Regions from separate parts of the Streptomyces sp. NPDC093546 genome, predicted to be linked through region 2. Evidence: riboswitches for the same ligand, from Rfam matches in the RefSeq annotation. Region 2 holds a riboswitch; the other holds the start of a gene.

Evidence for each region. A riboswitch is a leader RNA that binds a small molecule or an ion and turns the genes downstream of it on or off. The one in region 2 is predicted to bind cyclic di-AMP.
Region 1: it holds a riboswitch for cyclic di-AMP, as region 2 does, so the genes downstream of both, ACIRNI_RS21115 (transglycosylase SLT domain-containing protein) here and ACIRNI_RS08925 (C40 family peptidase) in region 2, are expected to answer to the same signal.

The regions. Positions count from the first base shown of each region.
Region 1 covers NZ_JBIWJG010000009.1:170,269-176,148, forward strand. The annotation lists gene ACIRNI_RS21095 (pyridoxal-phosphate dependent enzyme) at 1-218, shown strand, start outside; gene ACIRNI_RS21100 (aminotransferase class V-fold PLP-dependent enzyme) at 232-1,434, shown strand; gene ACIRNI_RS21105 (class I SAM-dependent methyltransferase) at 1,485-2,240, shown strand; gene ACIRNI_RS21110 (hypothetical protein) at 2,353-2,628, shown strand; gene ACIRNI_RS21115 (transglycosylase SLT domain-containing protein) at 2,639-3,403, opposite strand; cyclic di-AMP (ydaO/yuaA leader) riboswitch at 3,408-3,577, opposite strand; gene ACIRNI_RS21120 (nucleobase:cation symporter-2 family protein) at 4,190-5,662, shown strand; gene ACIRNI_RS21125 (transcriptional regulator) at 5,744-5,880, opposite strand, start outside.
Region 2 covers NZ_JBIWJG010000003.1:531,592-537,471, reverse strand. The annotation lists gene pcrA (DNA helicase PcrA) at 1-2,417, opposite strand, end outside; cyclic di-AMP (ydaO/yuaA leader) riboswitch at 2,616-2,773, shown strand; gene ACIRNI_RS08925 (C40 family peptidase) at 2,772-3,695, shown strand; gene ACIRNI_RS08920 (hypothetical protein) at 3,741-4,094, opposite strand; gene ACIRNI_RS08915 (NlpC/P60 family protein) at 4,386-5,477, shown strand; gene ACIRNI_RS08910 (GNAT family N-acetyltransferase) at 5,496-5,880, shown strand, end outside.

The sequences.
Region 1 (5,880 bases), on a different contig from region 2:
ACGGCTCCGTCAACATCGTCGACGAGCTCTTCGACGAACTCCTCCGGGGCGGCCTGCCGTTCAGCAAGAGCCGGCCCGTGCTGCTCGCCTGCCCCGTCGGCGAGAAGTCCGCCCGCTACGCGGCGCTGCTGACGCGCATGGGGCATCCCGACGTACGGAGCCTGGCGGGCGGCATCATCGCGTGGCGCGACGCGGGCGCGCCCCTGGTGCGTGACTGACATGGCGTACGGCATGCGACACGACACCGAGCACGACCTGAAGGAGCTGGCGGACTGGCAGCGCCCGCTGCGCGCCCAGTTCCCCCAGATCGCGGCGCATCCCGCGTCGGCCTACCTGGACAGCGCGGCCACGGCCCAGAAGCCGCAGGCCGTGCTCGACGCCGTCCAGACCTACCTGACCACGACGAACGCGAACGCCGGCCGCGGCTCCTACCCGTGGGCCAACCACACCACCGCGCTGGTCGAGGGCGCCCGGGACCGGGTCAAGGAGTTCCTGGGCGACCCGGAGCCGGACCGCTCGGCGGTGCACTTCACCAGCGGGGCCTCGGAGGGGCTGCGCGCCGTCGCCCGCGACTGGCTGCCGGAGCTGCTCCGCGACGGCGACGAGATCGTGGTGCCGTTCGCCGACCACCAGGCCAACCTGGAGCCCTGGCGGGAGGCGGAGCTGCTGCTGGCCCGGCAGGGCGTGCGGATACGGCTGCGGGAGCTGCCGTACCAGGCGAGCTCGGGGGACTACGACCCCGAGGCCCTCGCCCGTGTGGTGGGCCCGCGCACCCGCTTCGTCGCGGCCACCCACGTGCATCACGTCTACGGCGCCGACATGAACGTCCACCGCGTCCGCGCGGTGGTCGGCCCGGACGTGCCGATCTGCCTGGACGCCGCCCAGAGCGTGGGCCATCTGCCCGTCTCGGTGGCCGACCTCGACGTGGACTTCGTCGTCTTCTCCGGCCACAAGGCGCTCGCCCTGCCCGGTACGGGCGCGGTCTGGGCGCGCGGGCGGCGCGGTCCGGAGTTCCGGCCGAGCGGCTGGCAGGGCACCCCGAACACGGCCGGTGTCGTCAGTCTCACGGCGGCCCTCGACTGGCTGGACGCGGCGGGCACGGACCGCATCGAACGGTGGACCGTGGCCCTGGCGGCCCGGCTGACCGACGGACTGGCCCGGATGGACGCCTACGAGGTGCTGGGCTGCCGCTCCAGCCTGGACGCCGCCTCCACGGTGCAGCGCCGCCGGCACGTCGTGGCCTTCCGGCACCGAGAGATCGGCTCCCAGGACCTCGGCTTCATCCTCTACAGCCACGGCTTCATGGTGCGCTCCGACAGCCACTGCCAGGCGGGAGCGGACCCGGGGGACGGCTCGGTGCGGATCAGCCTGCACGTGTACAACTCACCCGAGGAGATCGACGGGCTGCTCACCGCACTCGCTAGTCTGCAATGATTTCCATGACCGATTAGATGGCATGGCGAGAAGGCAGAGGTGCGGGGGACATGAGTGTCAGCACGGTGGCGGCCGCGCGATGGGTGGACCGCTGGGAGAGACAGCAGCAGCGGTACGCGATCGACCGCGAGGAGGCGTTCACCGTCATCGCCGACATCGTCGAGGGCGTGACGGCGGACCGGCGGGCGCCCCTCGTCCTCGACCTGGGCAGCGGGCCCGGCTCCCTGGCCGCGCGCCTGGCCCGCCGGATGCCCCGCGCCCGGGTCGTGGCGGTCGACGCCGACCCGCGCCTCCTGGAGCTCGGCCGGGCCTACTACGGTCCGGCCGTGCGGTACGTGGAGGCCGTCATCGGCGAGCCCGGCTGGCTGGACGCCGCCGGGACGGCCGGGCCGGTGGACGCGGCCGTCTCCACGACGGCGCTGCACTACCTCAGCGAGCGCACCCTGCGCCGCGTCTACCGCGACCTCGCCGGGCGGCTGCGCCCCGGCGGGGTGCTGGTCAACTGCGACCACATCTGTCCCGACTCCGCGAAGCTCGGCGAGCTGGCCCTGCACATCGGGCGCCGACGGGCCGAGCGGGAACCGGCCGTCGCCGACGACGACTGGGAGACATGGTGGTCCGGGGTCGCCGCCGACCCGGAGCTGGCGCCGCTGTTCTCCGCCCACCGCCACCACCGGCACCCGCGCTGCGAGGGAAACGACCTGACCCTCTCCGGGCACCTCGCCCTGCTGCGCGAGGCCGGCTTCGAGGAGGCGGGAGCGGTCTGGCAGTTCGGCAACAGCCATGTCCTCGTGGCCGTGCGCTGACCGCGTGCGCCAACCGGGTTCGCCGACCACGTCCCGTGGCGTCACGGCTCCTTCACGCAACCGCCCCGCTCCGCCGGTCGCGCGACCGGCGGAGCGGGGTCAGCATGGGAACGTGACGTGGGCATCGTGGACGACGGTCCGGGTCTTCGCCGGACGCGGTGGCGTGAGCACCGACACGGTCGGTGTCATCACCGGTGAACTCGACGTGCACACCACCTGGGTCGACGGCGAGGCACGGGTGGCCGTGCAGCACAGCGGGGCCTCCGACTGGTTCCCGATGAGCGGCAGTCCTGTGCCGTGCTCGTCGGAGGAGGCCAGCCGCGTGCTGCACGACGCCGTGGTGGAAGCCGTGCGGTCCGGCGGCGGGGCGACCGTCCCCCGCCCGTGAGGCCGGCGGCTCAGTACGCGCCGAAGACGTTGTCGATCGACCCGTAGCGGTCGGCGGCGTAGTTGCAGGCGGCGGTGATGTTGGCGACCGGGTCGTACGGGTCGGTCGACGTGCCGGGCACGTGGTACGCGCGGAACGTGGGGTCGATGACCTGGAGGAGACCCTTGGACGGGGTGCCCGCGGCGGCGTTGGAGTCCCAGTTGTTGATGGCGAGCGGGTTGCCGGAGGACTCGCGCAGGATGTTGCGGTGGATGCCCTCGTACGAGCCGGGAATGCCGCGCTCGGCCATGATGGCCAGCGCTTCCTTGATCCAGCCGTCGAGGTTGTTCGCGTACGTCGCGGGCTTGGCGGCGGGCTTCGCCGTCTTCGCGAGCGCCGGCCGGGCGGTCGAGCGGCTGGCCCGCTCGGTCGACGCGGGCGCGGCGGTGGACTTCGCGCCGATGGTGAGCTTCATGCCGGGGCGGATCAGCGACGGGTTGTCGCCGACGACCGACTTGTTGTCCTCGTACAGCTTCTTCCAGCCGCCGCTGACGCCGTGGTCCTGTGCGATCTCGGAAAGGGTGTCGCCCGCGGTCACGGAATACGTGACGGGCGACGCCGGGGCCTTTTTCGCGGCGGCGGCAGGCGCCGCATTCGGCGTCGCGTTCGGCGCCGCCTCGGCCGCGGTGGCACCGAACAGGGGAAGGGCGAGTGCGGCGCCGCCCGTGCCCGCGGCGACGAAACGGCGGGCGAGCGGATTGTTCTTGGGACGACGGTGCTTACCCTGTGCGGGCATGGCGCATTCCTCTCCGTCGCCTGCGAGGTGAGCTGTCGGGTTCGGGCTGGAGATGCCCGGCCGCGACGCACACACGAGGGCGTGCGCGCGCGACTTCACCCCGAGCCTTTCCGTTTCCGGATCGGCGGCTTACCTGGTTCCCCCGCTCCTGCCGTACGTCGGTGGGTGAGTGGGTGCGGATTCCGGGCGGCGGCAGGATTCGGCGGTCCGACCGGATTGCCGTGACGGTAAGCGAGAGCCGTGGGCGGGAACAAGGCGCGAAACGCGCACGCGTGGTTACGGAAACGCCATGAAGTCGCTGCTGCCGGAAAGTCAATTCTCTTTCCCAGCAGGGGAAATGCGCCGGGGAGGGTGCTTTCCCGTGCGACGCGAGGTGAGTCATGTCACGGCGCGCGCAAACAGCCCTCGAAGTGGTGTTGTTGAAGAAATCTCTCAAGTAAGCCCATATATCTCCGAAACCAGAGATATATGGGCGAAAGGGGCGTCTGGCGGGACGGGGGAGCGGTGAGTGCTGTTCCGGTTACTCGCGAGGAACGTCCGACGTCAACTAGGGTGAGCGCCCCGATCGGCTCCACCTGCGGATCTCATGCGCAGGGCGGCTTCGTCATGCCGATCGAAGGAAAGTCCTCAAACCAGGACGCACATCCAAGCGCAGGGCGACGTGGTGTCGGCAACTCCGCCAGACGTCGGCTCCGTACGGGCCGACGAGGCCTCGTCCTGATACATCCGGGCTCCGAGGCGTCGGCTCCTCTCTCATTCACCTACCTCTTGTAAGGCAAGGCAGAGATGGCACGAGTCTCCCGACGGCACTCCGGGACGCAGACGCATCCCGTCGACGAACTGCTCCCCCTCCCGCAGCTCACGCTCTACGGCTTCCAGCACATCCTCGCGTTCTACGCGGCGGCCGTCATCGTCCCCGTACTCCTCGGAAACGCCCTCGGGCTCTCCGACGAGCAGCTGGTCCACCTGATCAACGCGGACCTGCTGACCTGCGGCATCGCCACGATCATCCAGGCGCTGGGCGTCTGGAAGGTCGGCGCGCGACTGCCCCTGGTGCAGGGCGTCACCTTCACCGCCGTCTCCCCCATGGTCGCGATCGGCATAGGCGCGGGCGGCGGCACCGCCGGTCTGCTGGTCGTCTACGGCGCGGTCATCACGGCCGGCATCGCCACGTTCCTCTGCGCGCCGTTCTTCGGCAGGCTGGTGAAGTACTTCCCGCCCGTCGTCATCGGCACGATCCTCACCATCATCGGCATCACGCTCATCCCGGTGGGCCTCCAGAACGCCGCCGGCGGCTCCCACCTCGTCGGCGACCCCGCCTACGGCTCCGGAAAGAACCTCGCCTACGCGCTCGGCACCCTGCTCCTGATCCTGGTCGTGGTCCGGCTCGGCAAGCCGATCCTCAGCAGCCTCGCCGTGCTCATCGGACTCGTCGTGGGCACGGCCGTCGCCTGGGTCCTCGGCGACGCGCACTTCGACGCGGTGGCGGACGCCGCCTGGTTCGGCGTCACCACGCCCTTCCACTACGGCATGCCGCAGTTCGAGCTGCTGCCCATCGTCGCCATGGTCGTCGTCATGCTGATCACGATGGTGGAGACGACCGGCGACGTGTACGCCATCGGCGAGATCGCGCGGAAGAAGGTCGACAGCGACACCGTCACGCGCGCGCTGCGGGCCGACGGCATGTCCACGATGCTCGGCGGTATCTTCAACTCCTTCCCCTATGTGGCATTCGCGGAGAACATCGGACTTGTCCGCATGTCCCGGGTGGTGAGCCGCTTCGTGGTGGTGGCCGCCGGTGTCTTCATGATCCTGCTGGGGCTGCTGCCCAAGGCCGGCAGCCTGGTCGCCGCGATCCCGCACCCCGTGCTCGGCGGCGCGGCGATCTCGATGTTCGGCATGGTCGCGGCGGTCGGCATCCAGATCCTCGCCAAGGTGGACCTGCGCGAGGAGCGCAACGCCATCATCCTGGCGGTGAGCCTCGGTGCGGCGATGCTGCCCACGACGGTCAAGCCGTTCTTCGAGCGCATGCCGGACGACGTACGCGCGGTGCTGGACAGCGGCATCACGCTGGGCGGGCTCACCGCCATCGTGCTGAACCTGTTCTTCAACGCGTTCACGCGGCGCAAGGCGATGGAGATCGACTGGGAGGACTACGAGGACGAGGCCCCGCCCGCTCCGGGTGCCCCGTCCGCCCACCCCGCCCACCCGGCCCCGGGTGCCCACCCCACCCCCGGTGCCGGCGCCACCTGGCGCTGAGCCCTTCTCGCAGCAGGACGGCCGACGGCCCCCGGATCGTCCGGGGGGCCGTCGGCCGTCCGCGCCTCGCGGGGTCTCCGGTCAGAAGCCGTCGAACGGCGGCTCGTCGCCCGCCTCACCGATCAGCTCCCAGAAGTGGTCCACGAGCCGGTGCAGGAACGCCGAGCGCTCCGCCGCGACCTCCTTCAGCCGGGCGTCGCCGTTGCGGGCCATCAGGT
Region 2 (5,880 bases):
GTCGCCTGCGCGTCCCCGCCCGCGCCCGTCACCGCCATCACGGTGCCGAGCCCGAACTGGTCGTGCGTCACCCGGTCCCCGACCGCCAGCGCGATCACCGGCTTGTCGGTCGTACGCCGCGTGGCGAAGCCCGACGGGCCGGAACGGGACCGCGAGGACGACAGGGAGGCCGTAATCCCGGAGGCCGGGCCGCCGGACGACGGCTTGGCCATCGCGCCCGTGCGCTTCCACTCCAGGTGCTGGGCCGGGATCTCCTCCAGGAACCGCGAGGGCGGGTTGTACGAGGGCTGGCCCCACGCGCTGCGCATCGACGACCGCGTGAGGTAGAGCCGCTCGCGGGCGCGCGTGATGCCCACGTACGCCAGGCGCCGCTCCTCCTCCAGCTCCTTGGTCTGGCCGAGGGCGCGCATGTGCGGGAAGACGCCGTCCTCCATGCCCGTCAGGAACACCACCGGGAACTCCAGGCCCTTGGCGGTGTGCAGCGTCATCAGCGTGATGACGCCGGAGCCTTCCTCGTCCTCGTCCGGGATCTGGTCGGAGTCGGCGACCAGCGCCACCTGCTCCAGGAACTCGGCGAGCGTACCGGGGTTGTCGCCGCGCTCCTGCTCGAACTCCAGGGCCACGGCGGCGAGCTCCTGGAGGTTCTCGATGCGGGTCTCGTCCTGCGGGTCGGTGGAGGCCTGCAGCTCGGCGAGGTATCCGGTGCGCTCCAGGACCGCCTCCAGGACCACGGCCGGTCCGGCGCCGGACTCGGCGATGGTGCGCAGCTCGTCCAGCAGCGTGTTGAACCGCTTCACGGCGTTCGCGGAGCGCGCCGCCATGCCGTACGCCTCGTCGACGCGGCGCAGCGCCTGCGGGAAGGTGATCTTCTCGCGGAGCGCGAGCGCCTCGATCATCGCCTCGGCGCGGTCGCCGATGCCCCGCTTGGGCACGTTGAGGATGCGGCGCAGCGGGACGCTGTCCTCCGGGTTCGCCAGCACGCGCAGGTACGCCAGGACGTCCCGGACCTCCTTGCGCTCGTAGAAGCGGACGCCGCCGACGACCTTGTACGGCAGGCCGACGCGGATGAAGATCTCCTCGAAGACACGGGACTGGGCGTTCGTCCGGTAGAAGATCGCGACGTCGCCGGCCTTCGCCTCGCCCGCGTCCGTCAGCCGGTCGATCTCGTCGGCGACGAACTGCGCCTCGTCGTGCTCGGTGTCCGCGACGTACCCGATGATCCGCGTCCCGGGGCCGGCGTTCGTCCACAGGTTCTTGGGGCGGCGGCTCTCGTTGCGCTCGATCACCGCGTTGGCGGCGGAGAGGATGGTCTGCGTGGAGCGGTAGTTCTGCTCCAGCAGGATCGTCGTCGCGTCGGGGTAGTCCTCCTCGAACTGGAGGATGTTGCGGATGGTCGCGCCGCGGAAGGCGTAGATCGACTGGTCGGCGTCACCCACGACGCACAGCTCGGCCGGGTCCAGGTCCTCGTAACCGGTGCCCACCAGCTCGCGTACGAGCGTGTACTGCGCGTGGTTGGTGTCCTGGTACTCGTCGACGAGGACGTGGCGGAAGCGGCGGCGGTAGTGCTCGGCGACGTCCGGGAACGCCTGCAGCAGGTGGACCGTCGTCATGATGATGTCGTCGAAGTCCAGGGCGTTGGCCTCGCGCAGCCGCGCCTGGTACATGCGGTACGCCTCGGCGAGCGTCTTCTCGAAGCCTCCCCCTAGGCCTTCGGCCTGGGAGGTGCCCCCAGCGGCCTGGTCGGCGAAGGTCTCCTCGTCGATCAGCTCGTTCTTCAGGTTGGAGATCTTGGCGCTGAAGGACTTCGGCGGGAACTTCTTCGGGTCGAGGTCCAGGTCGCGGCAGACCAGCGCCATGAGGCGCTTGGAGTCGGCGGCGTCGTAGATCGAGAAGGACGACGTGAAGCCGAGCCTCTTCGACTCGCGGCGCAGGATGCGCACGCACGCGCTGTGGAAGGTCATCACCCACATGGCGTTGGCGCGCGGGCCGACGAGCTGCTCGACGCGCTCCTTCATCTCGCCCGCGGCCTTGTTGGTGAAGGTGATCGCCAGTATCTGGCCGGGGTGCACGTGCCGGGTGCCCAGGAGGTGCGCGATGCGGTGGGTCAGCACCCGGGTCTTGCCGGAGCCGGCACCGGCGACGATGAGCAGCGGCGAGCCGGTGTGGACGACGGCGGCGCGCTGCTGGTCGTTCAGCCCCTCCAGCAGCGCGGCGGGGTCCACGACGGTGCGCGGCGCGCCGTCGCGGTGGTACGCGTCCCGGGCCGGGGGCACGTCGAAGCGGTCCCCGAAGAGGTCGTGCGGGACCTCCTCCGGGGCCGGGGCGTGGTCCTCGGCGTCCTCGGGGGGCGGCGGCGGTTCCTCGGAGGTGTGGTTCCGCAGGTCCGCCAGGAAGCTGTCGTCAAAGAGGCTGCTCATCGCCTATCGAGTCTAGGCCGCCCCACTGACAGTCGGGGCCGAACCGGTTTCGTCGCTCACCGCGACCACACATAAGCGCCGGGTAAAGGTCACGAAAATGTATCCGGCATATCGAACATCATCCTTCACAGCACCACCACACGTTGGCTAGCGTGCCGACCAAGCGGACCGTTCCCTCATCGGCGAACCACGCCGATCGGACCGCCCACGCCGAATCCGCTCTCCCCGCACGGGAGTTGGAACCGGGGACCCAACCATGCACCATGGGGTGAATCGGCCGTTTCCGCAGGCCGTAGGGCACCTTCCGTTCGCCCGAACCCGCCGGCTGACCCGGTAGGCGGCCTACGGAAGGAGATGCCGGCCTTGGCGTCGCATCGCAAGCCGCGCAGCAGCACCACCCGCACGTTCGGTACGTTTGGTTCGTTTGGTACGAATTCCCCCGCCGTCGGGGTCACGACGGCCGCCATCGCCTCGGTCACGACCCTGCTGTCCGCTCAGTCCGCCCAGTCCGCCGAAGTCGCACCGGGCCGGCCGACGGTCGAGGAGGTGCAGAGAAAGGTCGACGACCTCTACCGGCAGGCCGGCACGGGTACGCAGGCGCAGCGGTACGCCACTCCCGTGCAGCCCGTGCAGCCCGTCCAGCCCGTCCAGCCCGTCCAGCCCGTCCAGCCCGTCGGCGATGGCGTCGAAGTCGTCGAGGTGGCGAAAGCGGAGCCCGCCGCGCGGCAGGGCGAGTCGGCGAAGACCCCCGACGCGCTGCGGGCCGGCAAGCGGACGGTGCAGCGCAAGCTCGCGGAGGCGCGCGCCCTGCTGGCCCGGACGGAGGCCCTCGCGGAAACCCGCGCGGAGGCGCCGTCGTACGAACCGGCGCACGAGCCGACGTACGCACCGGAAGCCCGCGAGGCCGATACCGGCCCCGATCGCGCCGCGGCCAAAGCCGACAAGGTGCTGGCCTTCGCCCGCGCCCAGCTCGGCAAACCGTACGTGTGGGGCGCGGCCGGCCCGAGCTCGTACGACTGCTCCGGCCTGACCCAGGCGGCCTGGAAGGCGGCGGGTGTCGACCTGCCGCGTACCACCTGGGAACAGGCCCACGTCGGCACGCGCGTCTCCATGGACGAGCTGCGCCCCGGCGACCTGGTGTTCTTCTACGACGACATCAGCCATGTCGGCATCTACCAGGGCGACGGCGTGATGATCCACGCCCCGCGGCCCGGGATGAACGTACGCGAGGAGCCGGTCCACTCCATGCCGGTGTCCGGCTGCGTGCGCCCCGCGTAAGAGAGACCCCGAAAGACCCCGGGCTCAGACCTCAGACCTCAGGCCTCAGGTCCAGAGCGTCGCGATGAAGATGTTGGCGACGGTGAGGCCGCCCACGGCGCCGAAGAGCGGCTTCTCGACCGTCTCCTCGTCCCGCTTGACGTAGACCAGGCCGAGAATGACGACCAGGATCGCCAGCTTCACGCCGATCTTGATGTTGTTCACGGTCTGGTCGTCGGCCTGGTTCAGCCCGACCAGGGCCACGCCCGTGACCAGCATGGTCAGCGCGCCGTGCAGCATGCCGGGGCTGAAGCGCGCCGTGCCCGCGCCCATCGCCTTCATCTGGGACAGGAAGCCGCCCAGCAGGGCGCCGATACCGATGATGTGCAGCGCGACGAAGACATTGATGAGTACGTCCATGCGCCGGAGCCTAACCGGGGCCATAGCACCGGCCCCCGGCCGGGGTTGCCTCATTCGTCGCCTCGGTCACAGTTGATACGGAATGCGCGGTTCCAGGTGCGTCGCCGCCGACGGAAGCCGCCTCCGAACTCTCACCTGCGGGCAATTGCGGTCACTCCCCCTCACCGCCGTGACCGGCGGGCTTAGCGTCCTCCCCCAGGTGGCCGGTTCTCCCACCGCCGTCTTCCGACTCCCGGGCGGCGGCCGGCCACCCCACCCACACGTGACAGGGAAGGGAAGTGACCCGCCCTCGTGGCAGCTCACCCAGAACCTCCGCAGCACCGCAAGCACCGCAAGCCCCGGCAGAGATCCCTGAACGGATCGGCGGCCGGGCGCACCGCCGCCGGCTTCGTCCTCGCCGGGGCGGCGACCGCCACCGTCCTCGGCGGCACCGGGCACGCGGAGCCCCGCCTCTCCCCCGCCCAGATCAGGACCGAGGTGGACCGGCTGCACCGGGAGGCCGAGGAGGCCACCGAGCGGTACAACGGCGCCAAGGAGCAGGCCGACAAGGCACGCTCCTCGCTGGACGCCCTGCGGGACGAGGCCGCCCGCCGGACGGAGCGGCTCGCCGCCACCCGTAACGCGCTCGGTTCGGTGGCCACCGCCCAGTACCGGCACAGGGGGCTCGACCCCGCCCTCCAGCTCGCCCTCTCCACCGACCCGGACGCCTACCTGGAGGGCGCCGCCCTCGCCGAGCGCGCCGGGACCCGCCAGGCCGACGCCATCGCCGCCGTGCGCCGCGAGCTCGCCGGGATCGCGCAGCTGCGCGCCGAATCCGGCGGCCACCTGCGCGAACTGGAGGCCCGCCAGGCCGAACTGCGCCGCCACAAGGCCATGGTCCAGCAGAAGCTCGCCGCCGCCGAGCGCCTCCTGGGCCGGCTGTCCGCCCCCGAACGCGCCCGGTACGAGAACCCCGGCGCGGGCGCGGGCACGGACACGGACTCCGGCCCGACGGCCGGGAACCCCCCGCCGACGCACGCACGGCAGGCGCCCAACGCACGCGCCGCGCAGGCCGTGTCGTACGCGTACGGGGCCCTCGGCAAGCCGTACGTCTGGGGCGCGACCGGGCCGTCGGCCTTCGACTGCTCGGGGCTCACGCAGGCCGCGTGGCGCTCCGCCGGGGTGGCCCTGCCCCGTACCACGTACACCCAGATCAACGCCGGACAGCGCGTCCCACGCTCCGCGCTCGCCCCCGGTGACCTGGTGTTCTTCTACTCCGGGGTCAGTCACGTCGGTCTCTACATCGGCGACGGCAAGATGATCCACGCCCCGCGGCCCGGCGCACCCGTGAGGATCGCGCCGATCGACGAAATGCCGTGGGCGGGGGCGACCCGGGTCGCGTAGGGTCCCGGATCCATGACGATGGATCGCGACACTCCCGAAGGCATCCCCCAAGGCACCCGCGAAGGCATCCCCGAAGGCATCGCCGACGACCTCCAGGACTGCGTCCGCACGCTGGCGCTGCGGTCCCCCGATCACCGCCGCGTGGGCCCCTTCGTCCTGCGCTACAACCCCGACTGGGACATCCCGCCCGCCAACTACGCCATCCCCGACGCGGGCGCCGCCCCCACCAAGGCGGAGATCGACGAACTGGTGGCGGCCTTCCGGGAGCTGGAGCGGGTGCCGCGCCTGGAGTTCCAGCCGGCCTGCGCGCCGGAGCTCGAACCGGCGCTGCTGGCGGCCGGGTTCACCGTCGAGCGGCGGGCGCCGCTGATGGCGTGCGCGCCGGGCGGGCTGCGGGAACCGG